Regions from separate parts of the Tepidibacillus infernus genome, predicted to be linked through region 1. Evidence: riboswitches for the same ligand, from Rfam matches in the RefSeq annotation. Region 1 holds a riboswitch; each other region holds the start of a gene.
What was found. Region 1 has a riboswitch for S-adenosylmethionine ahead of TEPIDINF_RS02230 (O-acetylhomoserine aminocarboxypropyltransferase/cysteine synthase family protein). Riboswitches for the same ligand answer to the same signal wherever they lie in the genome.

Region 1 (7,710 bases):
ATCAACCTAGAGAAATTGAACGAAAATGGCAACAAATCTGGGAAGAAACAGATGCACACAAAACCAATGAAGATGAAAAAAAACCCAAATTTTATACCTTGGAGATGTTCCCATACCCTTCTGGCGAAGGATTACATATGGGGCATGTCCGTGTTTATACCATTGGTGATGTGATCGCTCGTTTTAAACGAATGAAGGGATATCAAGTCCTTCATCCAATGGGTGCTGATGCGTTTGGATTACCTGCAGAAAATGCCGCAATCCAAAGAGGAGTCAACCCAAGAGAGTGGACCCTAAACAATATGGAAAGGATTCGTAATGAACAAAAACGTTTAGGTGTTTCATATGACTGGGATCGTTATGTAGCCACCTGTCTACCTGATTATTATAAATTCACCCAATGGCTCTTCTTGCTTTTCTATGAAAGAGGGTTAGCTTACAAGAAAAAAGCAGCAGTTAACTGGTGTCCTACTTGTAACACGGTATTAGCAAATGAACAGGTCGAAGATGGGAAATGTTGGCGTTGTGATAGCGAAGTGACCAAAAAAGAATTAAACCAATGGTTCTTCCGTATCACTGATTATGCGGAACGCTTACTTCAAGATTTAGACCAATTAGAGGGTTGGCCTGATAAAGTAAAAATGATGCAAAAAAACTGGATTGGTAAAAGTGAAGGAGCAGAAGTGGTTTTTACTGTTCCAGCATTAGAGGATACGAAGATTTCAGTGTTTACAACTCGCCCAGACACTTTATATGGTGTAACCTATATGGTTGTTGCACCGGAACATCCTCTTGTCCCCCAATTGATTGCAGGGAAAGAGAATGAAAAGGCAATTCTTGAGTTTATTGAAGAATTGAAAAAGGTAAATGAAATTACCCGTACCTCTACTGAAGTGGAGAAAGTGGGTTATTTTACTGGAACCTATGCCAAACACCCGTTAACAGGGGCAGATATTCCAATCTGGGTAGCTAACTATGTGTTAATGGATTATGGTACAGGGGCTGTTATGGGAGTTCCTGCTCACGATGAGCGTGACTTCTTATTTGCAAAAAAATATCAACTTCCCATTAAAATTGTGGTTCAGTCTAAAGAGGGTGAACCTTATACACTAGAACAAATGACTGGGGCATATACAGAGGATGGAGTTCTTGTAAATTCAGATCAATTTAATGGTTTAAACAATAGGGAAGCAATTCGAACAATTGGTGAATATCTTGAAAAAATAGGTAAAGGAAAATTAACTGTATCTTATCGTTTACGTGATTGGCTTATTTCTCGTCAACGTTATTGGGGAACACCTATTCCAATGGTGTATTGTGAAACATGTGGAAATGTACCCGTTCCTCTTGAGCAATTACCTGTTATTTTGCCAGAAGACGTAGTGTTTAACGGTAAAGATAATCCTTTAACCACTTCAGAAGCATTTGTTCATACAACTTGTCCGAAATGTGGGGGTTCTGCTCACCGAGAAACAGATACGATGGATACATTTATTGATTCATCATGGTATTACTTCCGTTACGCAAGCCCTCATGAAGAGATCAAACCATTTGATTCAAGACAAGTAAATAAATGGCTTCCAGTTGATGAATATATTGGTGGAATTGAACACGCTGTATTGCATCTACTCTATTCACGTTTCTTTACAAAAGTATTTTATGATGCAGGTCTTATTTCATTCCAAGAGCCTTTTAAGTCCCTTCTTACTCAAGGAATGGTACTTAAAGACGGAGCAAAAATGTCCAAATCAAAAGGGAATGTCGTTAGTCCAAATGAGATCATTGAAAAATATGGTGCTGATACAGGGCGTCTATTTATCCTATTTGCTGCACCACCTGATCGAGATCTAGATTGGAGCGATTCAGGAGTAGAGGGAAGTCATCGCTTCTTAAATCGTGTGTGGAGAATGGTACAACAGCATCTAGAAACCCTTACACAGACTTATCCATACCAAGTGGAAACTGATGCGGAAAAAGAGCTTCGCCGCATGATTCATCTTACCATCAAACGAGTAACTGAAGATATTGATGAAAGAGATAACTTTAACACAGCAATTAGCGCAATTATGGAGTTAGTAAACAAAATTTATGTTTATCCAGAGGATGGCAATAAAGGGTTGCTAAAAGAAGCGATTGAAACCACTGTCATTCTACTTGCTCCGATGACACCACATCTGGCAGAAGAATTGTGGCAAATGATGGGACAAAGGGAAAGTATTCATAAAGAAAAATGGCCAACATATCAAGAAGAGTATTTAGTGTTAGATGAAGTGGAAATTGCAGTACAAATCAATGGAAAAATCAAAGGAAAAATGGTTGTTCCGACTTCCTATTCCAAAGAGGAGTTAGAAAAGGAAGTTCTTTCTGATCCAAGATTAGAAGAATGGAAGGCTGGTAAAGAAGTCCGTAAAGTGATTGTCGTTCCAGGAAAACTGGTCAATATTGTTGTTAGCTAATAAATCATAAGAAAGACTACTGGACAAACCAGTAGTCTTTTTGTACAAAAAGCAGGAAATTTATGCTTTTTATCAAATATTAGGAATGTGTTTTCATTTTATTCGCATATGCTGTGAACATTTCCATTGTTACTTCTTTTCGAGAAGGAAGCTGATTCTTTAGTGCGTATCGATTCATTTCATTAGTCCATTGATTTAACTTAGTTAAATCTACATTTTTTCCTATTTTATATTCGGTTAGTAATTCATCTATAATCCGTTCACGCTGCTGATCCATTTGTTTATATACTTCGATGGCATGAACTTTTTCATTTACTTTTTTTGATATTTCCAAATGAACGCTATTCATTTTATCACCTCAACCTTTTGATTCTATTATTTTATATCAATAATTAAAAAAATGCAGTAGTAGAAAGGGGAAGAAGAATGGGAAGTCTCCCAAATATACGGTTTACAAAAAGAGAAAAAGTCTTACTCGGACTGTTGATTATTTTTTTACTTATCATCATTAGTCAATACATCTCTTATCATCAAAAACAGCCACCTACGTTTGCGGATGAACCTTTAGTTGAGTTATCCACCGAAAAAGGGGATACCCCACAAGGAGAAGTAAAGCAAACGGAAATGACAAATCCTAAGAAGATAGTAGTTGATGTGAAAGGAGCAGTAGCAAAACCAGGAATCTACCAATTAACAGAGGGGTCAAGGGTAAAAGAAGCGTTAGATCTTGCTGGAGGGACCTTAGCAAATGCAGATTTAAACCAAGTCAATTTAGCTCAAAAAATCGCAGATGAAATGGTCATTTTTGTCCCTGTTCAAGGAGAAACACTAAATGGTGTATCTTCTGGATTAGGTGTATCTTTTGAATCAAATGCTGAAACAATTTCCATCAACCAAGCAAGTGAAGAAGAGCTGATGCAATTAGATGGAATTGGTCCTGCTAAGGCAAAAGCTATTATAGAATACCGAACAAAACAAGGTAAATTTCAGACGATTGAAGATCTGATGAATGTGCCAGGAATCGGCCAAAAAACTTTTGAACAAATAAAAGAAAAAATTTCAGTGCATTAACAGAATAATGTGTTATAATATTTTACAATTACATAATAAACTCTTATCCAGAGTGGCGGAGGGACTGGCCCGAAGAAGCCCGGCAACCCCACAAGTTAATTGTGAAGGTGCTAATTCCAGCAGACGAAAGTCTGAAAGATAAGAGAATTAGGTTTTACACCTCTTTCTCTTTGAAAGAGGTTTTATTTTTTTCTAAGGAGGAATTAAAAATGACAGAATTAAGGAAAGAAGAGAAAGGACTAGCAACATTAGCAATTCATGGAGGGTATACTGCAAGTAAACACTTAGGGGCGACAAATGTTCCAATCTATCAAACGGCAGCCTACCAATTTGAGAATTCAGAGCATTCTGCTGCCCTGTTTAATATGGAACAAGAAGGTAATATTTATAGCCGAATTAGTAACCCAACAACAGATCTATTAGAACAACGTTTGGCAGCTTTAGAAGGAGGAGTAGGTGCCTTAGTTACTGCTTCTGGACAATCGGCAGCATTATTATCTATTCTTAATATTGCTGAAACTGGAGATGAAATCATTGCTTCCAAAAACTTGTATGGGGGTACCATCACCTTATTTACATATACATTACAAAGATTAGGAATTACGATTCATTTTGTAGATCAAAATGATTTAGATCAATGGCAAAAGCATGTGAATGAAAGAACGAAAGCTTTTTATATTGAGTCCATTAGTAATCCTTCTTTAGATGTTCCAGATATAGAGGAATTAGCTAATTTAGCACATCAAAATGGAGTTCCATTGATTGTGGATAATACATTTGCAACCCCTGTATTATTACGTCCATTTGATTTTGGGGCAGATCTTGTGATCCATTCCACAACCAAATATATTGGAGGGCATGGTAATACGATCGGGGGAGTTGTCGTAGATAGTGGAAAATTTCCATGGGACAATGGGAAATTTAGGCGATTAAGCGATCCAGATCCTGCCTACCATGGACTAAGCTATATAGAACATGTCGGAAAACAGGCATATATTACAAAATTGAAGGCACAATTAAATCGGGATATTGGTGCAACCATGGCACCATTTAATGCATTTCTGTTAATTCAAGGGTTAGAAACGCTTTCTCTTCGCATGGAAAGACATAGTACAAATGCGTTAGCTGTAGCAAACTTTTTATCTCAGCATCCGCAAGTTGAATGGGTGAATTATCCTGGTTTAGAGAATCATTCAACCTATACCTTAGCCAAGAAATATTTAGATCATGGGCAAGGAGGTATCCTGACCTTTGGTGTAAAAGGTGGATATGAAGCAGCAAAACGCTTCATCGATAAGGTTCAATTATTTACCCATGCTGCAAATGTAGGTGATGTTAGATCCTTAGTTATCCATCCAAGTAGTTCAACTCATCACCAGTTAACAAACGAACAAAAGATAGCTGCAGGTGTATCAGATGATTTAGTTCGAGTATCTGTTGGAATCGAAGATATTAATGACTTATTAGCTGATCTTGAACAGGCTCTAGCAGAATAATTATTGACTTATTCCTAAGAAATACAATATTGTATAGGTAAATGATAAAAAGGGGAGCTTTCCATGAGTCTTTTAACAACAAATGAACAAATCAAAGAACTGATTCAAGAAACAAAACGTATCGCAATTGTAGGATTATCCAATAAACCTGATCGTGATAGCTATAGAGTGGCTGAGTATTTATTAAATCATGGTTTTGAGATTATTCCAGTCAATCCAACCATCGATGAAGTATTAGGAGTAAAAGCTGTTGCCTCCTTAAAAGAAATTAAAGGGACAGTCGATATGGTTGATGTATTCCGTCGTGCTGATCAAGTCATGCCTGTTGTAGAAGAGGCGATTGAAATCGGAGCAAAATCAATTTGGTTCCAATTAGGTGTGGTTAATGAAAAAGCGGCCAAGGAAGCTTCTGATAAAGGTTTAAAAGTGGTTATGGATCGCTGTATAAAGATTGAACATGGAAGATTATTCTTTTAAAGGAATGAAGTTTAGGATGGGAAAAGAAAAAGAGCAAAAAGATCAGCATTACCGTAAAAGCTGGGATGAATATTTTATGGATTTGGCCTTTACCGTCGCTGAAAGAGCAACTTGTCCGAGAAGACATGTTGGAGCAATCCTTGTTAAAAACAAGAAATTGCTGGGTACAGGCTACAACGGAAGCCCCTCAGGGGTCGCTGATTGCTACGAACAGGGGTGTCTAATCGAACACTATCATGAAAATGGTGTAGAAAAAGAAAGATGTATTCGAACCATTCATGCAGAAGTAAATTTAGTTTTGTTTACCAATCGCGAGGATCGAGAAGATGCTACTGTTTTTGTAACGGATTCCCCTTGCTATAACTGTGCGAAGATGTTAGCAAATAGCGGTATCAAAGAAGTTGTATATGAGCGAGTCTATGAAAAAGACCATCCTAAAGTTTCTGCCCTTTTTAATGAAGCAAAGATTCAATATCGACAATATTTAAGAAATAGTGTGCCAGCCCTTCCTCAGTAATGATGGAGGGTTTTTTTCATGATAAAAAAGGAAGGGAAACAAGGAAATAGAGAGAATTATCTATAGGAATCATGTAATGTGAGGTAGATGTTTCCTGATGCAAAGGTATCCTTTATTCTTATTATCATTATTTTGGCTTACTGGTCTTTATCTTGGCTATTATCAGATTGACCTATCCCTATTTATTTGGGTTATTGGCTTAGGTTTAGGTTTCTTATTAGTAGCCTTATCAATTGGCTCTTACTATAGAAAGTCAAAATATTGGCTAGTATGGTTAATATTTGCTGTTATAATTTTTGCATTTTTTCGAATGACTCTGTATCAAGATCAACACCAGACACAACTCTCAAATGAATTTGTACAAGAGGATCAAGAGATTGGAATCCGAGGCTATATTGCTGCAACACCAATGATTGATGGTGATTTAGTTAAATTGATGGTAAGTCCCATCTCCTATCAATGGGATCAAAAAGAAGTTCCAATCAATTCTAAAGAAAAAGTCCTTGTTTACATCTATCTTAGAACAAAATCTGAACTGCAGAAGGTTCATGAGTGGGAAAATGGCATGGGCATCATGTTGTATGGAAAGTTGGAAAAGCCACAAACTGCCAAAAACCCGGGACAGTTTGATTATCGCAACTATTTAGAAAAACGTGGGGTCTATTGGAAGGTGGAAGTAGACCAGCCATCTACGATAAAGGTGTCAGATCGATTTAGCTTGTTGGCAAGCCTAAACCGTGTGAAAGATAAATTAACGTTACAAATCGATCAGTTGTATACAGAACCTAATGCTGGTTTTTTAAAGGCCTTACTATTAGGAGAAGATCAGCAAATCTCTGAGGAACTTAAAGAGGATTTTTCTATTCTTGGGCTTAGCCATCTTTTGGCGATTTCAGGCTTACATTTATCCATGATTACCTTTGTTATTTTCTGGCTTTTAACAAAGATTGGCTTGACACGTGAACATATCGCTATAACTGCAGGATTTGTCTTAATTGGATATATGTTTTTAACAGGAGCAAGTGCTTCTGTTGTTCGAGCCACTTTAATGGCTTTATTGATGTTTTATGGTCTTATTTATAAACGTGCTTTATTTTCCCTACAATCGTTAGCAACTGCTTTTATACTAATGACATTTTATCAACCGATGTGGATTTATGATATAGGATTTCAATTATCGTTTGTTGTCACCCTTACCTTAATCTGGGGATATTCTAGAGTGGAGAAACGGATTCCGATTAAGCAAAGGTGGTTAAGGTCTACCTTGACTGTGCTAATCATCACACAATTCGCTTCATTTCCATTGGCCTTCTATTATTTTCACCAGTATTCGCTGCTATCATGGTTAGGCAATTTTCTTTTTGTGCCGATCTTTAGCATGGTGATACCGGTTAGCTTTGCTTTGCTCTTTTTTAGTTTTTTTTCTTTCAATCTTATTGAACCGCTAGCAAGTATTCTAAACTGGACATTAAGTCAGTTATTTGAGGTTATTCACCTATTTTCTAAACTCTCTGTATTTCATTTTTATGGCTATTTTCCCTTTATAAAAGTTGTTTTACTCTATACCCTGTTTTTTTGGATACTGATCAGAAACGAAGTGAAGAATGCTTTTATTTCCTATGATCTGAAAAAGAAAATCTTTCTACTTGAGAAAATAAGTATATTATTATTGGTTGTTGCGCTTATCATTCCA
Region 2 (7,710 bases), 250 kb from region 1:
TAACCAATGCACGGGCTATGGAAGCACGTTGACGCATTCCTCCAGATAACTGTCCTGGATAGTAATCTTTAAAATCTGTTAATCCAACTTTGATAAGAATCGCTTGAATACGTGCTTCCCTTTCTTCTTTAGCAACATTTGCTAGCTCTAAACCAAACTCTACATTTTCACCAACTGTACGCCAAGGAAATAGAGCGTGCTCTTGGAAAATTAAAGTCCGCTCTGGATCAGGCTGATCAATGATCTGTTCATTAGCCATTACCTTCCCTGTGGTTGGTTTTTCTAAACCAGCAATCATTCTTAATGCTGTGCTCTTTCCACAACCTGAAGGACCGACGATGGCAACAAATTCACCACTTTCAACAGAAAAGTTCACATTAGATAATACCTTTAAATCGCCAAAAGATTTACTAACATTCTCCAACTTGATTGTTTGCATTATACTGAACCCCCTCCTCCTGTCAGATCACGCCACCGAAGAAATTTCCTTTTTAACTGCTCAAGAACAAGATGATCTAGAATGAGGGCGATCCCACCAATCACTACAATATTAAGAAGAACTCCTTCCATATCGGCAATTTCCCCTGCATAACTAATCGACCAACCAAGACCAACTGCTGCTCCTCCAACCATTTCACTAGCCACAAGCGATCTCCAAGCATTGCCAAAAGCAACTTGAGCACCTGTTAAAAAAGATGGAAAGGTTTCAGGCAGAAAAACTTTTGTTACTAATTGTTTTTTATTCGCACCTAATACCTTTGCTAGTTCGAGATGAGTGCGATTTATATTTTCTGTCGCATTAATCATCGCTAAAGCCATAGGAAAGAAACTGGCAATCGTGATCACGATGATAATAGGAAGATCGCCAAACCCAAATAAAATAACTAAAAATGGAATCCACGTTATTGGAGGGATTGATTGCAATATTGAAATTACATTTTTTAGATAGATTTTAAATCCCTTCGATAAACCAGACAATAAGCCAAATAAAGAACCTAGAAGACAAGCTAAAGGATACCCAATGATTAATCGAATTAGACTACTTTGAATGCTGTCTAAAAATGCTGGATCTTTTACTTCACTAAGAAATCGCTGAAAGACATTAACTACATCTGGTAATAAAAAGTTTGGTAAAAACCATGCGGTAATTTGCCATATAGCGAGTAGTGTAACAATCGCATAAACATATGGAAGTGTCGATTTTATACTTAGACGCTTGACCTTTTTATTCGGTTTTAATATGGTTTGATTAGCAATAGACTTGATGATTTGTGATTCTTTTTTCACTTGAAGTCACCATCTTAAGATTGTTTTTTGTTTTGCCAAGATAAATCAAGAATATCCTCTACATTTAGAGGTTTTGATAGCATTTGTTGATCTACCATCATTTGTACAATATCTTTCATTTGTTGAATATTCTCTTGAGTAATTTCCCAATTAAAGGTTTGAGCTTCAATTGCTTCAGCGATTAAGTCTACTGAATTGATTCTCCCATTTGTTGTATCGATGGTTTCTGTTTCAATAAAACGTTTTGCCAATATTTTTGCTGCTTCTTTTGGTTGATTTTCTAACATCTCAATCGCTTCTTTTTGAGCATCTAACATCTTATTTATCGCAATCTGTTTTTCTTGAAGAATTTTTCCTGAGGTTATTGCCACCATACATGGGAAAGGCCATTCTTCTCCAACATCATAAAGTGGCGTTACAGGAATGGTTTTACGAGCAATTCGATCATATGGTTCAAAGAGAAAAGCAGCATCTACTTTCCCAGCTGTTAAGGATTGGATCGCCACACTTGGTGAAACATAAACCATATTCACATCATTACGTGTAAGATTACCCTCTTTCAGTACAACACCATTTAGCACGATGTCTGCTGTGCTCCCTTGTTTCTGTGTAGCTAGTTGCTTTCCTTTCAAATCTGGTATCGTCTTAATATTACGATCACTTCGCACTAATAGACTGTGATAACCCATTTGCGCACCGCTGATTACTTTTAAATCAGCACCTTTATCAGCCCATGTAACAGCATTTGTAAATCCAAGCACCCCTGCGTCTAATTGTCCTCCAACAATCGCTTTAATCATTTCAGGCCCACTATTAAAGATTTGAACTTCCACTTCTAACCCATTCTTTTCATAAAAACCTGCATCATAAGCAAGCATCACTTGAGCATCATCCATCACGTTTAAATAACCAATACGTAGCTTTTCTTTTGTTTGTGGATTTGTATTTGCTTGCTGCTCCTTGTTTGCTCCACAGGCGGTTAAAAATAAAGAAATGATCATTACAAACATCCCTACCCACCGTAATCGGCGTGCCCCTAAAATTTTTACCAATTCCATTTCCCCCTTTAACGTATAAACTTGACTAATTTAGTCAGGATTGTCCTTGCATATTGCAAGAAAAAACACCTCATAAGAAGAGGTGTTAAGATAACTCTTCTTATCTTTCAGAACAAATTGTTCTGCTGGAATTAGCACCGTATCATACAAATCGGTTGCCGGGTTTCATTGGGCCAGTCCCTCCACCACTCTGGATAAGAACGTGATAATATGTAATTGATCATACTGTGATTCATAGAAAATCGTCAATCCATTAATGTGCTACAATCAAAAAGTTTTTTCATGATTATTCTAATTATGCAACAACATCATAGCCTTGGTCTTCGATCGCTTCTTTCATTTGTTCAAAAGTTACTTTTCCCTCATCGAAAGAAACCGTTACATTTTTGTTCTCAAGACTAACAACCGCATTGGAGACCCCTGCTAATTTTTTTAGTGCCCCTTCTACCGCCATTTTGCAATGATTACATGTCATACCTTCTACTTTAATTACTTTTTCCATTTAAAATCCCTCCATTATAGATGAATGATTATATGAAACCCTTGTTAGGGTAACAAACAATAGTCAATAACCTTGTTTTTTTAAAATTTAATATTTTTTAATCGTAAGGAGTTAAGAACGACTGAGACAGAACTCATTGCCATCGCAGCTCCTGCAATCCAAGGTGCTAATAGACCTGCCATTGCTACTGGAATACTAATTGAATTGTAGAATAAAGAAGCAAATAGATTCTGCTTAATATTTTTTAAGGTCTGTTTACTAATATAGATTGCATCTGCAACCCCTTTTAAGCTCCCACCAATTAAGGTAACATCGGCTGCTTCAATCGCTATATCTGTTCCAGTTCCAATTGCCATCCCTACATCTGCAGTAGCTAATGCTGGAGCATCATTGATGCCATCGCCAACCATGGCAACTGTATATCCTTGAGTTTTTAAGGATTCAACTTCTTTTGCCTTATCTTCAGGCATTACTTCTGCACGAACTTCATCAACACCCACTTCTTGAGCTATACTTTTTGCGGTACGTTGATTATCCCCGGTAATCATCACGACTTTGATACCCATTTCTTTTAATTTGGCAATGGCTTCTTTTGAGTCAGCTTTTACCGTATCAGCCACTGCAAGGATTCCTAATAATTTATCAGGAGTAGCAACTAAAACAACTGTTTTCCCTTGTGCTTCTAATTGAGCCATTTTTTCTTCAATAGCTGCTGGATCAAGTCCAATTTCTCTTACTAATTTACGTGTTCCCACATAAACCATCGTATCGTTCACTTTTGCTTTTAAACCTTTGCCAGGAAGAATCTCAAAATCTTTGACTTGAAGCAAGTCGATTCCTTTTTCTTCTACGCCTTTAGCAATTGCCTTACCAATCGGATGTTCAGACGTTTTTTCAATGGAACCAGCATATTGTAATAATTCCTGTTCACTTGCATCAATCGGAATATAATCTGTTAATTCAGGCTCCCCTTTGGTAATGGTGCCTGTTTTATCTAATACAATCGCATTGATTTTTTTAGTGTTTTCTAAGTGTTCTCCACCTTTGAAAAGAATCCCATGTTCAGCTGCTTTACCGGTCCCAACCATAATAGAAGTTGGTGTTGCTAAACCTAATGCACATGGACAAGCAATAACGAGAACGGCTATCGCATTCACTAAGGCATGTTCAAAATTGTTAGGATCTAGCCAGAAGTAATAACCTAAGAAGGTTAAAATAGCGATGGCCACAACAATCGGCACGAATATCCCCGAAATCACATCAGCCATCCGTTGAATGGGTGCTTTCGTACTATTGGCTTGTTCTACCGCTTTAATAATTTGTGCTAAGGCTGTATCTTTCCCAACCTTTGTCGCTTTAAACTTAAAAGAACCATGCTTATTGATTGTAGCCCCAATGACAATATCGCCAACTTTCTTATCGACTGGAATACTTTCCCCTGTAATCATGGATTCATCAACAGACGAATAGCCCTCGATAATTTCACCATCAACAGGGATTTTTTCCCCAGGGCGAACAATGATGATATCTCCTTTTACCACTTCTTTAATTGGAACTTCAATCGGTTCTCCGTTTCTTTCAACCATCGCAGTCTTTGCTTGTAAGCTCATCAATTTTTTAATCGCATCAGATGTTCGACCTTTCGCTAAGGCTTCTAAATATTTACCAAATAAAACGAGCGTAATCAGGACTGCACTCGTTTCAAAATAAAGTTGATGAGTGCCTATAATTATTCCATAAATACTATAAAAGTAAGCAGCAGATGTTCCTAATGCAACAAGGACATCCATATTAGCACTACCATTTTTCAAAGCAGAATAAGCACCATGATAGAATTGATAACCAATATAGAATTGAACTGGTGTTGCTAAAAGAAGTTGAAACCATGGGTTCATGATGATTTCTGGCACCAAATACATAACCCCAAAATGACCCAACATACTCCATAATAGGGGAAGGGATAAGAGAGAAGAAATGATCAACTTGGTTCTCTTTTTACTTAATTCTTTATCCTTAGCAGATTGTTGATCCACTTCATCCTCATGAACTTTTCCATCATATCCTAAGTCCCTAACTTTCTTTATAAAATCATCCACATCTACTTCTTCAGCATTGTATTCGACAACTGCTCTTTCCAGCGCCAGGTTGACTGTAGCAGAGTAAACACCTGGTATTTTATTTAATCCCTTTTCGATTCGTGAGGAACATGCAGCACAAGTCATTCCAATTAGATCTAATTCTACTTTTTCCTTTGCTACACCATAGCCAAGATCCTTTGCTTCCGTCACCATTTTACTCACTCCTTTGATGACTATCTATCTATTTAATAAACAATTTAATAACATCCATCAATTCATCAATCGCAGGATCACCATTACCAGATTTAATTGCCTTTTGGACGCATCCGTGTGTATGTCTCTCTAATAAGGATAATCCAACTTTGTCTAAAGCAGCACGTACAGCTGCAATTTGAATTAAGACATCTACACAATAACGATCCTCTTCTACCATCTTGTGAATACCACGCACTTGTCCCTCGATTCGTTTTAAACGTTGAAGAATTTTTTGATTCATCTCATTTGGGTGCATATGCTCATTTAAGTTTTCCATACCCCTACCCCCTTTATGTATTAAATTATACCGTATCTATTGAAGGGTGTAAAGTTAACTCAAATGGAAAATCTATCCTAAAAGTAATTTCTTTATTTCTTTTTCGTTCACTTCAAAACCAATAAGTATTTTTTTCTTTTTAAAAAGGCCAAATAAACCGGGTTTTTGAAAAACAAAGGTAGGAACAATTCTTGTACCAGAAACCTCTTTTAGTAGATCCTCCCTTTCAGGATGAATACTAAGATCATGTTCTACATAGTCAATATTGTGTTGGGAAAGAAACTCTTTCGCCGCTTGACAATCTATTCATGTTGGCCTTGTAAATAGTTCTAATGTAATATTTTCCATCCATATCACCCCCTCAAACCCATAAATCCTAATTCAATTTTAATTCTTTTTTAATTTGTCCAAATCAATATTTTCTCTAAACAAAAATCCATCACAAATTATACCCATACCCCCGTGTAGTATATTATAAATTATAATCTTTCTAATTTAGTCATGTCTATGTCAATATTGTGTCTAAATAGTTAACTATTTTTGGAGAGGAAATTCATAATATCCTCTTAAAACGTTAGTTCCACGTCAAAACCATTCAGTTGGTTCTCAATGTGATCAAAGCGATTGAGTATCTCCTTAAATATTTCCTACACACAAAATTTCCCCTAGTATTAACACTCTTCCATCATCTTTTCTATATCTTCTATTAGTTTAGGAATTAACTTTTCCTGATACCCTGCTTTACGTTCTATCTTTATTTGTTCTTTTAATGGTAGTAATTCACTTAGTGTTATTGTCTCTAATTTTTTAAGCCGCGTATCAGATAATTCAACGGTTGACTTTGCTTTCATATATTCATCAACTTCATAATGCCAAAGTTGGACATGTTCGGGGTACCGGTTTTTTAATCTCTCAGCCATTTGAAGGCCCTCAGGGTCATAATCTCCAGAGTAATAAATAATAGCATCATTCTGAACAAGGTAATCTAGTAAAATCAAGGTAGCGAGTTTAAATTGCCCATGAGTGCATATGATTGGTGGAGACTCTTGTAATTGTAATTGGTCGATGATTGCCGAAAAAACACCAGAATTTTCAACAACAAAAACAACATTGGCTTTTCTTGAATGATACGTAACACCGGGTATAAAGAAATGGAGTTTAATCAATTCCCTTAATGCAACATTCATAACATGATTCCCCTTAAATGCCTCCCACCATAACGATTCTGGCGTCCCATCATCGCAAAAACCTAAAATACCAGTGCAAGTGACAAAATTCAATATATCATCGCGAATGATTCTAAAATATTGCATCAATTCACTAACATCTTCAGCCGTCAACGAACTTACCATCTCATAATCTTGGTCTTCCAACTGTCGAATCCATTGTAAAGCCACAATAAGAAACCGACCTTGATCTGTATCCAGGTCAAAACCATGAGGATCTTGTGTCACTTGGTAGGCAAAGATAGGCAATCGAATATAGTCTTTTGTTCTAGTATCTGTCTCTAAACGAAACGTTAAAATAGAAATGGCTTTTATCACTTGTTCCAACTGACTCTTAAATAAATCCCGATCTTTATCATAAGCAAGATGAAATCCTCTTACTCCATTCCCCTTTTCTTGAATATGTTGAAGAAAGCCTTGAGCAAGTGGGTCGTTGTATCGTTGTTTAAATTCCTCAAAAAAATTAGCTTTAAGTCGTTCATAGCGTTCTTTTTCTTCTGCCTGCGAAATGATTGGATGTCCAATGTAACCATCTAATAAATCCTTAACATCAATTCCTGCAAACTTTGTCCTTTCAAGTGCCTTTTCAAACTGTGAAAATGAGATGGAGATTGATTTCTCTTTGGAAAAGTCCTTACGAAAAAAAGAGGAAAGTACCTCTTTTTCCTGTTCATTCACATTGACGATGGTAACTTTTCCCCCAATTCTTCCTAGGCTCTTATATTTGTTGATCAATAGTTGAAAAAGTGTTTGAAAACCTTTCTCCTGTTTGAAGTATTTTACCGCTTCACTGGTTAAATGGTTTAGCTTATCCATGCATTACTTCCCCTTTAAACTTCTTTTTACACCATATACTTTATCTTTTCTTGATCCAGACGATTTTCTTCAATCCCTTCGCTTTTCAATAGTTGCAATCTTCTACCATCCCAGTGGTAGCGAACAACTGTAACATAAGATGCATTCTTCGGTCTAACTAATTCACAGATCGATAATTGAGATACTGTGTCATAATCTCCCCATAAGGCTT
Region 3 (7,710 bases), 1.2 Mb from region 1:
GCAAGATTTTTGATGGTGATACTTGGATTGCTGCGTACGGGCAAATCTTCTTTAGTCTAAGTATTGCTTTTGCAATTATGATTACGTATTCTAGTTATTTACCTGAGAAAGCAGAGATCAACAATAGTGCTTTCATTACTGGTCTATCCAATAGTGGCTTTGAATTTTTAGCTGCATTAGGTGTGTTTGGGGTACTTGGTTTTATGGCTACATCAAGTGGTGTGCCTGTACAGGATGTTGCAAAAGCAGGCGTAGGGTTAGCTTTCGTTGTTTTCCCACAAATTATTAACCAATTGCCTGCTATGAACGAATTGATGGGTGTCTTGTTCTTTGGTGCATTAGTGATTGCCGGATTAACTTCAGCGATCTCCATTCTAGAGGTAGTTGTTGCGGCAGTGATGGATAAATTCTCCTTAAGTAGAAAACAGGCAGTTGTTGCTTCTACTGCTGTAACCTTTTTGCTTAGTCTCTTTTATGTTACCGGTGGTGGTTTATATTACTTAGATATTGTAGACCACTTTATCAATTCCTTTGGTATTGCTTTAGCAGGATTAGTTGAGGTTATTCTCCTTGGCTGGTTCTTCAAGGTTTCAACGATTCGTGAGCATAATAACCCGCTTTCCGATTTTGCAATTGGTAGCTGGTGGGATATTATGATCCGTTTTGTCACACCAATTGTGTTAGGAGTCATGATGGTTCTAAACTTTAAAACGGAATTTACTGAACTATATGGAGGATATACATTAAATAGTCTAATCGTATTTGGTTGGGGAGTTGCGATTGCTGCAATTGTGTTAGGAGTCATGATGAAACTCATTCCAGGTTATAAAAGGGAGGAATTCTAATGAGCACAGGTGCAATCTTTATGTTTATCTTTGGAGCTACTCTTCTTTGGGGAGGTTTAGGGGTTGCCTTATCAGTCGCTATCTCTAAATCAAAAAAAGCCTCAAACCAAACAGGAAAAAATGCGGTAAGTCATCAGTAGAATTTTTGGATGTTAGATTAAATAGGAAAACCTCACTAAGTTCTAGTGAGGTTTTTTGTGTAGATAAAGATAATGACTAAGATTTAACAGCGGTAAAATATCTGGCTTCGGGATGAGCGAAGACCATTGCTGAAACAGAAGCTTCTGGTTCCATCATAAAGCCATCTGTTAAGTGGATGCCAATGTCCTCAGGATTTAGTAAGGCAAACAATTTCTTTTGATCCTCAAGGTTAGGACAAGCTGGATAGCCAAATGAAACCCGAATTCCTTGATATTTGGCGGCAAACCGCTCTACCATAGTCATTTCTGAAGGATCCGGGAAGCCCCAGATGTCTCTCATCATGTGATGTATTCTTTCTGCAAAAGCCTCGGCCAATTCTAAGGCAGTTGCTTGCAAGAGGTGAGAACGTAAATAATCTCCTTTTTCTCGCCACTCTGAAGCTAGATCGATAATCCCTTGACCAGTGGTTACTATTAAGAATCCAACAGAATCCATCACACCACTTTCTACAGGTCGAAGGAAATCAGCTAGGCATAAATAGGGTTCCTCTTGCTGTCTTGGGAATGAAAAACGTTGAATCACTTTTGAATAATCTTTTGGATCGTAAACAAGAATGTCATTTTCTTGCGACTGAGCAGGGAAGAACTGATACATTCCATTTGCTTTTATGAAGTTTTTATTTTTTGCTTCCGTTAGTAGCTGTTCGACCGCTGTTTTTAGCTCGAAAGCTTTAGCATCACCATGAGCAAGAAGTTGCTCAATATTTCCTTTGACCCCTAAATGTTTTCCGAGTAGCATCCTCATATTTAAATAAGGATACAAAAAATCAATTGGATAATTCCGCAAAATATGACGATCGAAGTCTGGCGGTTGAAAAACAGGTACGTTTTGACTGGTTGATGAACGCTTGATACTTTTATTGGTCAAGACTGAATCATTTATTATATTGTCAGTATGACCCATATCAGCAGTTGTTTGGCGCTGTTTTCGTAATTCAGCAATAAGTTCGTTTTTATAGGCTTCATCACTAATCTGGTTTAAGATATTTAACCCATCCATTGCATCCTTTGCATAGAAAACAAGTCCATCATATTCATTTGCAATTTTGTTTTCAGTGAATTTTCTTGTTAATGCAGCTCCTCCTACTAGAAGGGGAACATCAATCCCAGCGGTTTTTAGATCCTGAGCAGTGATGGCCATTTGTTGTGCTGATTTAACAAGGAGTCCAGATAAGCCAATGGCATCAGGTTTTTCCTGTTTAAAAGCAGCCACTAATTGTTCGGGAGGTACTTTAATTCCAAGGTTAATTACTTCGTAACCATTATTGGATAAAATAATTTCTACAAGGTTTTTCCCAATATCGTGGACATCCCCTTTTACAGTAGCAAGTAGAATTTTTCCTTTTTGTGTAGAATCGTTTTTTTCCATATAAGGCTCTAAGAAGGAAACGGCCGTTTTCATCACTTCAGCACTTTGTAATACTTCGGCAACAATTAATTCATTGTCATTAAATAGTTGCCCAACACGTTGCATTCCTTTCATCAAAGGGCCGTTGATAATGTCTAAAGGAGTATACCGGCTAAGGGCTTCTTTTAAGTCATCAATCAGGCCGTCTTTTGATCCTTCCACGATATAGTTACTTAACCGTTCTTCCAATGGATACCTGATACTAGTTTCTTCCTTGATCACTTTTTTATTGCGATAAAAATCAGCAAATTGAGCAAGGGTTTGTTTATTTGTGTTAAAAATCAATTGTTCAGCTAATTGTCTTTCTTCCTCTGGAATGGAAGCATAGCGTTGAAGCTTTTGTGTATTCACAATAGCATAATCTAGGCCGGCACGTGTTGTATGGTAAAGAAAAACAGCATTTAATACTTCACGACCAGCAGGGGGTAACCCAAAGGAAACGTTACTAATGCCAAGAATGGTTTGACATTCAGGAAAAGCTTCCTTGATTTGTTGAATTCCCTTAATCGTTTCTTTTGCAGATCCAATATATGCTTCATCACCTGTTCCTATTGGAAAGACTAATGGGTCAAAAATAATGTCTTGAGGATTTACTCCATATTGATGAACAAGCAAATCATAAGAACGTTTAGCTATTTCTAATTTTCTTTCACTCGTAACAGCCATTCCCTTTTCATCAATCGTTCCAACAACAACGGATGCACCATATTGTAAAATGAGTGGGACGATCTCCTGAAAACGTCTTTCGCCATCTTCTAAATTGATTGAATTGATGATGGCTTTTCCTTGAGAATATTTTAGAGCAAGCTCAATTACCTTTGAATCGGTTGAATCAATCATAAACGGTACTTTGACTTTATTGACTACATATTGTAGGAACTGCTCCATGTCGAAATACTCATCACGGTCAGGATTGGCCAAACAGATGTCGATCACTTGTGCGCCGCCTTTTACCTGAGCACGGGCAATCTCAGAGGCTTCTTCATACTTACCGTCTGCAATCAGGTCCCGAAATTTCTTAGAACCGATCACATTCGTTCGTTCTCCTACAAAGAGGGGACGATTTTCTTTTTCTAAAAAAACTGGCTCAATTCCTGACACGGCAGGGAGATGTTCCTTTTGAAATCGTCTAGGTTTAAATTCTTTTAATGTTTCTGAAAGAGCTTTGATATGATCTGGTGTAGTGCCACAGCATCCACCTGCAACGTTTAACCAACCTTGTTTTGCAAATTGCGACATCTTCTCAGCTAAGGCTTTGGGAGACTCGTGGTAATGACCATCTTCATCTGGTAATCCGGCATTAGGATAACAACTAACTGCACTTGTAGCTAATTGCGAGAGGGAACGGAGATGATCACGCATGAATTCAGGCCCTGTTGCACAGTTTAGTCCTACGGAAATGGGCTTCAAATGTTCTAAGGAGATGTAGAAAGCTTCAATATTTTGACCTGCAAGAGTGGTACCCATCGGTTCAATCGTGCCTGAAATCATAACAGGTAATTCTACTTTACATTCTGCAAAAGCTTTTTGAATTCCTATTCCAGCCGCTTTCACATTAAGTGTATCTTGTGCAGTTTCTAACAAAAGTAAATCTACACCACCGATGATTAATCCTTTTGCTTGTTGATAATATGAATCCGATAATTGATCAAATGTAATCCCACCTGTAACAGAAAGGGTTTTGGTTGTTGGCCCCATGGAGCCAGCGACAAAGCGTGGCCATTCGGGGGTAGAAACTTGATCAACAGCTTCTTTTGCAATCTTTGCTGCAGTAAGATTGATTTCTTCAGTTCGGGCTTCAAGTCCATATTCTGCTAATACAACTGGGGTAGCTCCAAAAGTATTCGTTTCAATGATGTCTGCTCCTGCTTCTAAATAGGTAAGATGGATATGTTTAATTAGATCTGGACGGATTAGATTTAAGATTTCATTGCAACCTTCGTATTGATCTCCACCAAAGTCTTTGGCAGTTAATTGAGCATTTTGTAGCATTGTACCCATTGCACCATCAAGAATGAGGATTTTTTGCTCCATTTGTTGTTTTAAACGATCTATTTTGTTCATTGTTTCTCCCTCCTCATAATATGGAGATGTATACATATAATATACATTCCCTAGGAATCTTATAATGAAAAAACCCTCACCAAAATAGGAGAGGGCTACGTGTATTCACGATTCTCCTATCTTCCAGAAAAATTCTGCTGGAATTAGCACCATGGTCATTCGACCGGTTGCTGTGGTTTCGTAGGGCCAGATCCCTCCACCACTCTGGATAGAAGTGAAGTATGCTTTTGTTATTTCTTCTAGTTTGTACGAGAATCAGCAAATTGTCAACTATTTTCTTTTTCTTTCCCAAACACGTAAATAAGGGGTAGGGTCAAATGCCCACTCATGACGGCCATTATATTTATACATACCAAAATGTAAATGAGGGGGGAATTTTCCTTGCGTACCTGGAGAGCCATAACCAGAACTTCCAACATATCCGATGACATCACCTGGTTTGACAATATCTCCTTCTTTTAATCCTTTTTTAAACCCTGTTAAATGAGCGTAGTAATAATAAATATTGTTTGTATCTCTTATTCCAACACGCCACCCCCCATATTTATTCCAGCCTAGGACTTCAACATACCCATAAGAAACACTTCGTACTGCTGCACCATAAGAAGCGAAGATGTCAGTCCCTTCGTGTATTCTTCGCCCTCCCCAGCCTCTTGTATCTCCCCATGTACTTCGATAGGAGTAACTGTTCCATTTGGGAATTGGGAAAACCCGTTCTGCTAATTGAAGGGTATTAAAGGTTTTGTAGATGAGAGCGATTTCATCAATGATTTTGGCTGGTAACTCGCTTTGATAATAATCCATTAAAGCATTCTTGAGGCTATCTTTTGTCGTCCCATACCGACTTAGATAATTTAAAAAAGCAACAAGAACATCAGCATCATTATTTCGATCAGCTAAACCATCCCCATCCCCATCTACACCAAAACCATTAAAAAACTGAATTCGCATTGGATTTTGATCTTCGGGATTTGGATTGAGAAAACCGGCCCATTTTTCTTTTGAAAAATAGATGCTGATTAGACCTTTTTTTATAGGAAGATCCTGCCTGACAGGTTGAATATTTCTTTCATACTGATCAATGGCTGCAATATAGTACCATGGGATTTGATAAATATTATCCATGGTTTTATATAGCTCCATTCTCGTTTGAAACAGATCGTCTTGTTCTCCTTTAGCTAAACTCTGTATAGGAATCGTTGAAACTAAGCTGATAATTATTAAAGTGCATATTAATCGTTTGTTTAACAGTCTCATTTCCATCTCTCCAAAATCATCTTTAGTTCAATTCATTTAAATAGTTTTTAAAAAAGTTTCCTTTTCTATGTATAAAGGAAAATGGTAAAATTGACCTGAAATTTATCTCGAAAAATATAGTAAGGGAGATCATGAAGAATATGAAAAATAATCTAAATGAACATATTGATAAACAAATGGTAAAGATAGAGGTTTCCCTTGATGACATGAATCCAGAATTTTATGGATATATCATGGAACAATTATTTAGTATGGGTGTAAATGATGTATATATTGTACAAGTGATCATGAAGAAAAATCGTCCTGGACAAGTTCTTCATATATTATGTAGAGAGGAAATTCGAGAAAAGGTGATGGATTTTCTTTTTCTTGAAACCACCACTCTAGGCATCAGGTATACTCCCTATACAGTTCATCGTTTAGAAAGAACATTTATAGAGGTGGAAACAGAGTGGGGGAAATGTACAGTGAAGATCGGGAAACGAGAAGGCAAAATTGTTCAAATAGCCCCTGAGTATGAAGATTGTGTACGGTTAGCAAAAGAACATCAGGTTCCAATTAAATGGGTCTATGATCTGGTAAAGGAAAAAGGATATCAGTGGGCAAAAGAACAATAAGAGCTAATCGATGAATGATCATTTCTACAGGCATTTTATGATAAAGTTATTTACAAAAGGATCAAATAAAAAGGGAGATATTTTATGAATGACAGACAATATAAATTGTTAGTATTTCTCTTAAATAATGATCAATACGTAACTATTCAAGAATTAGCTGATTTACATCAGTGTTCAGAAAAAACTATAAGAAACGACTTTAAGATAATCGATCAATGGTTGCAGCAGAAATCAAATGGCATTTTAATAAGGAAACCAAATATTGGTGTATATCTACAAGTCGATCCTTTTGAAAAGAAAAAATTGCTGAATGAAATTTCAAAAGAAAAAATTCTAACCGAAGATGAAAGAAAAAAGGAAATTCTAAAATGGTTACTACGACAAGAAAAAGAGATAACAATTGAAGATTTAGTGAAACAATTTTATGTTAGTAAATCAGTAATACGAAAAGATCTAGAAAATATTGAAAAATGGCTAAATCGTTTTGGACTTCAACTTATACGAAAGACCAAGGTTGGTATTAAGGTTGAAGGAGAAGAAAAGCTACGGCGTTTTGCATTATCAAAAATATACGATGATTGGTTTGAACCCTATGAAATTTCCTTAGTTAAAAAACATCTCCTTGAGTTTGAACAATTATTTACCTTTTCTTTCTCGGATGAGGCGATAAAAAATTTAATTATTCATATACTAATTTCGATAAAACGAATTAAATTAGGGCATTACATAAAAATGGATGCTGAAAATTTAAAACAAATACAAAATCAAAAAGAATATCATGTAGCTTTACAACTGGCAGAGCGATTAAAAAAAGCCTTTGTTATTAATTTTCCTCCTGCTGAAATAGCATTTATTGCATCTCATTTATCAGGTGCTAAAATTCGTTATGACTATTTATTACTACAGGAGGGAGCTTTATCACAGCTTGATAAAGTAATTATTCAGTTTGCAAAAGAATTGATTGAAGAAGTTTCAAAGATTACAGGAGAAAACTTTTTTAACGACCAAGAGTTGTTTATTGGTTTAGCCATACATTTGCAGTCAGCTTTAAACCGTTTGAAATATCATTTATCCCTCACAAACCCATTGGCAAGTAAAATAAAAAAAATGTATCGCTACATGTTTGAAGTAGTTATATCAGTTATCCCTTTTATTCAAGAAAAAACTAATTTTTTTATTCCAGAAGATGAGATTTCCTATATAGTTTTACATTTTCAAGCTTCAGTAGAGAAAAGAAATAATAGAGTTGGATCGAATAAAAAAGCTATCATTGTTTGCCATATGGGAATAGGGATGTCTCAACTCTTAAAAACAAAATT
Region 4 (7,710 bases), 1.3 Mb from region 1:
GTGACCTGGAAACGATGGAAACGAATCCGGACACGCTTTGAAAACCTCAAGAAGGCAGGCGTGAGTGAGGAGCAAGCGTGGATGTGGGCGAATACAAGAAAAGGCTATTGGCGTACTGCTCATAGCCCTATCTTGACAAAAGCCCTATCTAACGAGCGATTTAAGCGAGCTGGATATCTTAGTTTTAGTGAGTGTTATTCTGCGAAGTGACGTGTAAACTTTGGAAGCGCCGTATACCGAACGGTACGTACGGTGCTGTGGGAGGTCGGCTGGTCAAATAAGGGCCAGCCTCCTACCCGATTTAATGTACTTGACTTTATAAAAATCATCATAATATTGCGATTGAACACATCTTCTCAATGCTGGACACTAAAATAAATATTTTTTAAAAATTTATAATAAACACAAAATTCGACAATCTTTTCATCTAAAATTTTATATAATTTTATCAGGTGTTAAATATACCTCTAGGGGGGGATTTAATTTGAAAATTTATAGAATTATGTTTATGACAGTAATTCCGGGATGAGAATTATAATATGAGATTTAAAAATGTAATTATCATTTTACTTTTGGCAAGCTTTATTATTTCTATAGTATTTTTAGTAAAGAATGAATTATTTGGTTATCATAGTGCCAAGGTTACGGTGGTCGAAAATATTGGATTCATTATTAATAAAAGTCAACTTGAAGAAATAGTTAATAGGAAATATGAAAGAGTAAGGTTTATGATTATAAGTGGAAATATAAATGATCAAAAATTAACGTTGATTACGTATGACACAAATTTTACACTAGAAATGAATCTTCCTATAAATTTAATATTCATAAAGTTTGGTGAAAAGATTCTTCCTGTAGGTGTAAAAGAGAATATTCCATTAAAGAATGGGGATATTATAAAAATTAAGTACAAAGGAAGTATTAGATAATTACATTAAAATTGTTTTTAAAAATGCAAATTATAAAAATTAAGCCGCCTAAAATGGTGGCTTTTTTCTTCCTTATGACAATTTAACTAAAAATAGAGGTGCGTTGACCAACAGAGTTAACTCCTGAAAGCGTCTTGGGGTCAAATTCCTGCCAATGATTCGCTTCATCTAGAATCACCATTTCTTTAGATTGTAAAGACACAAAATCCTCATCTGTTAAGAATTGATATTCATAGTGATTGAGATAACGAATTCTCCATAATCCTTTTCCATCAAGGTTTGAAAACCATTCAATCAATTTTTCACAGCGACCAGCAAAATCGTTAATTTTTTTATTACACAAAGGGCAAACAAATTTCATTTTCATTCGCTCCCTTTATCCTCAGTTGATCTTTTATCCTATTCCTTTTGTTATATTATTCGTATTTACCTGTTTATTTTCTTTAAATATACGCTATTTTTCAAAAATTAGCTATTACTTTTCAACAAATAATGGCAATGTTAGAACAGAATAAGGGATGATTATAACGGGCAAGGTAGAAATAACTAGATAAAACCCATGAAAGGAGAGAAAACAATGAGTTTAGCAACTTCGTTTATCACCTCTTTTTTTGTGCTCCTCCTCCTTGTTTTAGGGTATTACTTTTATATTGAAAAACCAAAAACCGTAGAAAAGAAACAGTCTAATGTCATTCCCCTACAAACGGATGGCTTTGATTTTATCTTGTATCAGGGGAAGATTAAAGAAATGATGACAGACTACCAGCGGTTTTTGGCAGAAATGGATATCATCGTATACAGCAAAAGCATATTTATTGGCTTTTTAGAACCTAAATATGCTTATATTGATTTACCAGCTAAAGCGATTCATTCTGTAAAATATGAACCTACAAAACTAACCATCCATTGTTATCGCCAAATGATAAGTACCAGCAAAATTACCATCAAATCCAACTCCACAAAAAGCCTATATTTATTAGCGAAAAAAATTGATTTTATTTCTAGGCGTTCAAAAAAGACAAATGCAATTTAGTTATAGTTTGGAGAAAATTAACAATAAAAAACAATTGACATAGGCTTGTAGCAGATGTTAATATTCGTATAGTGTTTAATGCATTGAAATGCGTAAATGGTTTAAAGTGAATAAATGGATATCTCCTTATCCAGAGAGGTGGAGGGACTGGCCCAATGAAACCCGGCAACCAACATGTATTTTGTACATGGTAAGGTGCCAATTCCTGCAGAACAAATTTGTTCTGAAAGATGAGGGAAGGAACTTGTACGAATAATCTGGTCCTTTCTGATGCTTTCAGAAGGGGCTTTTCTTATTGAGAAGAAAGTAGAAGTTGGTGAATAGATGATAAAACTTCATAAAGTAAAAAAAATATTTAAGTCCAAAACTCAAGAAGTGGTTGCATTAAAAGAGATTAACTTGGATATTCAATCAGGGGCAATATATGGCATTATCGGTTATAGCGGAGCAGGGAAAAGTACTTTAATCCGTTTAATCAATATGTTGGAGCGTCCAACAGAAGGTGAAGTTTGGATCGATGAGCAAAGGATGGATCAATTACGACCAGAAGAACTACGCAAAGCCCGCCAAGGAATCGGGATGATTTTTCAGCACTTTAACTTACTCTGGTCAAGAACAGTTGCAGAAAATATTGCCTTCCCACTCGAAATCGCAGGGGTTCCTAAAAAGGAGATCGATCAGAGGGTAAAAGAATTGATCGATTTGGTTGGGTTGACCGAGCGAGCCAATGCATATCCTTCTGAGTTGAGTGGTGGACAAAAGCAACGGGTAGGTATTGCAAGAGCTTTGGCGAATAACCCAAAAGTACTTTTAAGTGATGAAGCCACATCAGCACTAGACCCGAAGACGACCGATTCTATATTAGAATTGCTACAAGAGATCAATAAAAGAATGGGAATTACTATCATTTTAATTACTCACGAAATGCATGTCATTCAAAAGATTTGTCAGCGAGTTGCTGTGATCGATGGTGGGGAAATTGTTGAAGAAGGTCCTGTTCTAGAGGTTTTTACTCATCCGAAACAAGAAATAACGAAAGAATTTGTAAAACAAGTTACCGAACATCAAAGGACAAAAGAGACGATTGAGCATTTGCCATTAGACAAAGATAGTTTTATTTTAAAATGTACATTTGTTGGTGAAACAGCTAGTCAACCGATTATTAGTAAATGGGTGCAAACCTTGGGAATTGAAGTCAATATTTTAGAGGGAAATATCCAATATGTTCAAGGTGCTTCTTATGGCTCACTTTATATTCAAGTTCAAACTTCTGAAGCAAAACTAAAAGAATCAATTAAATTCTTAGAGTCTTGCCAGGTAGAAGTGGAGGTGGTTCAAAGTGTTAACGGATAGAGAATGGCTACAGCTATGGCAAGCCACTTTGGAAACCTTGTATATGGTTGGATTATCTGGACTATTTACCGTTATCTTAGGAACGCCGTTAGGCATTTTACTTGTTTTAACCGACAAAGGCCAAATATTACAAGATGGGACAATCAATAAAGTGATTGCTGCAATCGTTAATATCTTTCGATCGATACCTTTTATTATTTTGATTGTCTTATTGATTCCCTTTACAAGATTTATTGTAGGAATCAGTATTGGTCCTACTGCTGCATCTGTACCTTTAATTATCGGTGCTGCTCCTTTCTTCGCTCGCTTGGTTGAAACTTCTTTGCGAGAAGTGAACCGGGGAGTGGTTGAAGCAGCGATATCCATGGGGGCTAGTAACTGGCAAATCATAAGAAAAGTCTATTTGCCTGAAAGTTTACCTTCCATTGTATCTGGAATTACAGTAACTTTGGTTACTTTAATTGGTTACTCAGCTATGGCAGGTGTTGTAGGTGGTGGTGGCCTAGGTGATATGGCAATCCGCTATGGGTACCAACGATATAACATGCCAGTTATGCTGGTTACCACAGCCGTTATTTTAATTCTTGTTCAAATCGTTCAAAGTTTTGGAGATTATCTCTCCAAAGTTTTAGATAAAAAATAAAATTATATAAGGGGGCTTTTTAAAATGAAAAAGTTTTTAGCTTTATTTTTAATTGCAGTATTAAGTTTAACTTTAGCCGCTTGTGGTTCAGGTTCAACTAATGAACAGCAAGGTGCAAGTGAAAATGGTGGACAACAACAAGAAGTGACTTTAAAAGTGGGTGCTACAGCTGTACCACATGCAGAGATCTTGGAAGTCGTTAAACCTTTATTAGAAAAGCAAGGAATTAAATTAGATATTGTTGAATATCAAGATTATGTTTTACCAAATACAGATCTAGCAGAAAAACAAATTGATGCAAACTACTTCCAACACGTTCCTTATCTTGAGTCTTTTTCTAAAGATCGTGGTCTTGATTTAACCTATATTGCTAAGGTTCATATTGAGCCAATGGGCATCTATTCTAAAAAAGTTGATGATTTATCCAAATTAGAGGATAAAGCAACCGTCTCAATTCCAAACGATCCAACTAATGGTGGACGTGCTTTGGCTTTATTAGAAAAAGCAGGGTTAATTAAATTAAAAGAAGGCGTTGGCATTAACGGAACCGTTCAAGATGTGGTAGAAAACCCAAAAAATCTTGAAATTAAAGAGTTAGAAGCACCAATGTTGCCTAGATCATTAGATGATGTAACCATTTCTGTTATCAATACAAATTATGCTTTAGAAGCACAATTAAACCCAACAAAAGATGCTCTATTTATTGAAGATGCTGATTCACCTTATGCGAACGTTTTGGCTGTTCGTACAGAAGACAAAGATAACGAGAATCTTAAAAAATTAGCAGAAGCTTTAACTTCACCAGAAGTGAAGAAATTTATTGAAGAAAAATATAATGGTGCTGTTGTACCTGCATTCTAAGAATACACGCAAAAGCGAACTGTTTGAAAAACTCCCTTATTGTCAAGGGAGTTTTTTTGTACAACTTTGCATATATATAAATTAGATCATGTAAGGAGGCGAGCTGTTTGAAAAAGTTTTACATAGGATTTACAATTTTCTTGCTTATATATGGCGTTTTGATGTATCTTTATTTATTTCAAAGTCAACAAGATTTACCACAGGCTTATGTGGGTGGTCCAGCCGATCCAACCAGTTTCATGAGTGTTGAGCAGCTCCATACAGCAACCATCTTTTCAAGGATAAAGGACTTTTTATTTTTTATTGGGGTACCATGGGAATGGGCGATCTATCTTATTATTCTGGGATTAGGGTTTTCCACAAGTTTTTACATGATAGCGAATAAGTTAAGTAAACGGTCCTTATTGGTACAAACGAGTATTTATGTGTTCCTGCTTAGTCTCTTGATTGCATTATTACAATTTCCCATCCAATATTACTCCTATAAAATATCTCGAGAGTATGGAATTAGTATTCAACCATTTGAGCAATGGATATGGGATAAGGGAAAGAGTTTTTTTGTTGACCTCGTTTTAACGGTACCAATGGTTTGGTTACTGTACACTTTGATTAGAAAATCACCAAAAAAATGGTGGTTCTGGTTTTGGCTTATCTCTATACCGATCACCATTTTGATGTTTTTTGTTCAACCCGTGATCATCGATCCCATCTTTAATGATTTTCAAACCCTTCAAGATCAAAAATTAAAAGAAGATATTATTGCAATTGCCAAAAAAGCTGACATTCCAGCTAACCAAGTCTTTCAAGTCAATATGTCTAAAAAAACAACGGCAATGAATGCCTATGTAACAGGAATAGGGTCTAATGCACGGATTGTGCTCTGGGATACCACGTTGCAGAAATTAAAAAAAGACGAAATATTATTTGTGATGGCTCATGAAATGGGGCATTATGTTTATAAGCATATTTATTGGATGCTGCTTGGTTCTATATTATCTTCATTTATACTCCTTTATTTACTTTATCTGTTGATCAACTGGTTGGTAGATCGTTTTGGCTATGCATGGGGAGTGCAAAAAGTAGGAGATCTTCGTTCACTTCCGTTATTTTTGTTACTTTTTTCAGTCATTACCTTTGCCATTTCCCCAATTGAAAATACGATTTCTAGACAATCTGAACGTGCAGCAGATCAATATGGTATTCAAATGACTCAAAATGCTGAAGCAGCGATTTCCTCTTTTCAAAAACTGACTGTGAATAGTCTAACCGAACCGAATCCGCCAGAACTCGTTAAAATCTTTTTATATTCTCATCCTACCATGGCAGAAAGATTATATACCATTAGTCAAGAAATGCAATTGATGAAACAAGACCAAAAATGAAACGAAAACTTTCGAGGAAGAAGATAATTTAAGTGTAAAATGAAAAGGGCTGTTCCAAAAGGTCAGTTAAAACGACTTTTTAAGGAACAGCCTTTTCTTTTACCGAAAATCAATTTTTTCCTTAATTTTGTTTATTATCTTTCGTTATCTTCCAGGGTTGATCAATCCAATTGGTAATGCGCTCTTTTTCTTTTTCAAGAAGAGAGTCAATGACTTTTTGCTTGTCGATGCCTTTTTCTTTAGCGATTTCTGCAATAGATTTACCTGCTTTTAATTCACTCAATAGCTCCTCTTGAGACATACCCAGTGTAGTTGCTACATCATCTAAGTTTCCTTTATGAAACGCTTTTCCTTTATAAAACCCTCTTTTGAAGCCACCTGTTTGTTCAACGCTAGCTTTGACCCGATCTTGTAATGTGGATTTGATTTGATCTGCTTGTTCCTTTGTCATCTTACCTGATTTAACGGCTTGATCAATTCTTTCTTCGTGTTGCTTAACTAAAAGGTCAATCACTTTTTGTTCAGAAACGCCTTTCTCCGAAGCAATGTTAGCTAATGATTTGCCAGCTTTTAATTCTTGTGCTAAGGTTTCTGCATTGATTTTTAAAAGGGATAGTAATTCGTCGTTTTGAAATGGTGTACTTTTTCCATGCCAACCATGGTCATAATAAGATTGAACTACTGAAGACGATTTTGCGGATAGAACCTCTTCGGTACCTGTGGTTTTTGCAAAGACTGAACCAGCTGTTGCTAAAAGCGCAATACCTAAGGTAATGGGAATTAATTTTTTCATGATCAAACATCTCCTTTGATTTGAAAATTTAATTTTGCGTTATTAATATAGACAAGTAGAATGAAATTATAGTGAAAAAGATAATTTTTTTCATTATTTTTTCTTTTGGGTATGATAAGGTGAATGTTGTTAAAGAAGGATTAAGGATTTACAAAAAAGGAGTATGGAAAGATGAATATTTTACTAGCTGAGGACGATGATCGACTTGGTGAATTAATCGTACATATGCTTAAGAAAAAAGGGAACTACCATGTAGATTGGGTAACAAATGGAAAAAATGCATATGATCAGGCCTTACAATCACACTACGATGTGGTTATTTTAGATTGGATGATGCCGATACAAAGTGGACTCGATGTTTGCAAAAGTCTAAGAGAAGTGAAATATACAGGTGCTATTCTTATGCTTACCGCAAAAGATGCAGTTCATGACCGAGTACAAGGATTAGATGCTGGTGCTGATGATTATCTAGTGAAGCCATTTGAATTTGAAGAATTACTTGCCCGGATTCGAGCCCTTTCTAGACGTAATTATGCACCAATCATGGAAGAAAAAGTGGAAATTCAAGGACTAGAATTAAATCGGACCAACTATACGGTGAAAAGAGAAGAAATAGAGGTTCAACTTACCCCACGAGAATTCCAACTATTAGACTTGCTGGTAAAAAATAAGGGTAGAGTACTCACTCGAGAAGTAATCCTAGATCGAGTATGGGG

Region 2: another riboswitch for S-adenosylmethionine. It lies ahead of TEPIDINF_RS01045 (ABC transporter substrate-binding protein); the one in region 1 lies ahead of TEPIDINF_RS02230 (O-acetylhomoserine aminocarboxypropyltransferase/cysteine synthase family protein).
Region 3: another riboswitch for S-adenosylmethionine. It lies ahead of metH (methionine synthase); the one in region 1 lies ahead of TEPIDINF_RS02230 (O-acetylhomoserine aminocarboxypropyltransferase/cysteine synthase family protein).
Region 4: another riboswitch for S-adenosylmethionine. It lies ahead of TEPIDINF_RS08660 (methionine ABC transporter ATP-binding protein); the one in region 1 lies ahead of TEPIDINF_RS02230 (O-acetylhomoserine aminocarboxypropyltransferase/cysteine synthase family protein).

What each region holds. Positions count from the first base shown of each region.
Region 1 is NZ_JBLWFI010000001.1:444,217-451,926, forward strand. It holds gene leuS (leucine--tRNA ligase) at 1-2,456, shown strand, start outside; gene TEPIDINF_RS02220 (DUF2533 family protein) at 2,536-2,805, opposite strand; gene TEPIDINF_RS02225 (helix-hairpin-helix domain-containing protein) at 2,883-3,527, shown strand; SAM riboswitch class I at 3,568-3,672, shown strand; gene TEPIDINF_RS02230 (O-acetylhomoserine aminocarboxypropyltransferase/cysteine synthase family protein) at 3,737-5,023, shown strand; gene TEPIDINF_RS02235 (CoA-binding protein) at 5,087-5,500, shown strand; gene TEPIDINF_RS02240 (deoxycytidylate deaminase) at 5,517-6,017, shown strand; gene TEPIDINF_RS02245 (DNA internalization-related competence protein ComEC/Rec2) at 6,115-7,710, shown strand, end outside.
Region 2 is NZ_JBLWFI010000001.1:193,345-201,054, reverse strand. It holds gene TEPIDINF_RS01055 (ABC transporter ATP-binding protein) at 1-439, opposite strand, end outside; gene TEPIDINF_RS01050 (ABC transporter permease) at 439-1,287, opposite strand; gene TEPIDINF_RS01045 (ABC transporter substrate-binding protein) at 1,302-2,345, opposite strand; SAM riboswitch class I at 2,443-2,546, opposite strand; gene copZ (copper chaperone CopZ) at 2,641-2,847, opposite strand; gene TEPIDINF_RS01035 (heavy metal translocating P-type ATPase) at 2,928-5,138, opposite strand; gene TEPIDINF_RS01030 (metal-sensitive transcriptional regulator) at 5,167-5,457, opposite strand; gene TEPIDINF_RS01025 (glutaredoxin family protein) at 5,530-5,763, opposite strand; gene TEPIDINF_RS01020 (TIGR02679 family protein) at 6,129-7,499, opposite strand; gene TEPIDINF_RS01015 (TIGR02680 family protein) at 7,526-7,710, opposite strand, start outside.
Region 3 is NZ_JBLWFI010000001.1:1,671,183-1,678,892, reverse strand. It holds gene TEPIDINF_RS08440 (sodium-dependent transporter) at 1-845, shown strand, start outside; gene TEPIDINF_RS08435 (MetS family NSS transporter small subunit) at 845-985, shown strand; gene metH (methionine synthase) at 1,062-4,517, opposite strand; SAM riboswitch class I at 4,631-4,732, opposite strand; gene TEPIDINF_RS08425 (M23 family metallopeptidase) at 4,788-5,774, opposite strand; gene larC2 (nickel pincer cofactor biosynthesis protein LarC2) at 5,846-6,391, shown strand; gene TEPIDINF_RS08415 (BglG family transcription antiterminator) at 6,476-7,710, shown strand, end outside.
Region 4 is NZ_JBLWFI010000001.1:1,719,022-1,726,731, reverse strand. It holds gene TEPIDINF_RS08680 (group II intron maturase-specific domain-containing protein) at 1-210, shown strand, start outside; gene TEPIDINF_RS08675 (hypothetical protein) at 540-929, shown strand; gene TEPIDINF_RS08670 (hypothetical protein) at 1,012-1,290, opposite strand; gene TEPIDINF_RS08665 (hypothetical protein) at 1,507-1,962, shown strand; SAM riboswitch class I at 2,086-2,199, shown strand; gene TEPIDINF_RS08660 (methionine ABC transporter ATP-binding protein) at 2,287-3,315, shown strand; gene TEPIDINF_RS08655 (methionine ABC transporter permease) at 3,302-3,958, shown strand; gene TEPIDINF_RS08650 (MetQ/NlpA family ABC transporter substrate-binding protein) at 3,983-4,819, shown strand; gene TEPIDINF_RS08645 (M48 family metallopeptidase) at 4,927-6,201, shown strand; gene TEPIDINF_RS08640 (hypothetical protein) at 6,323-6,994, opposite strand; gene TEPIDINF_RS08635 (response regulator transcription factor) at 7,166-7,710, shown strand, end outside.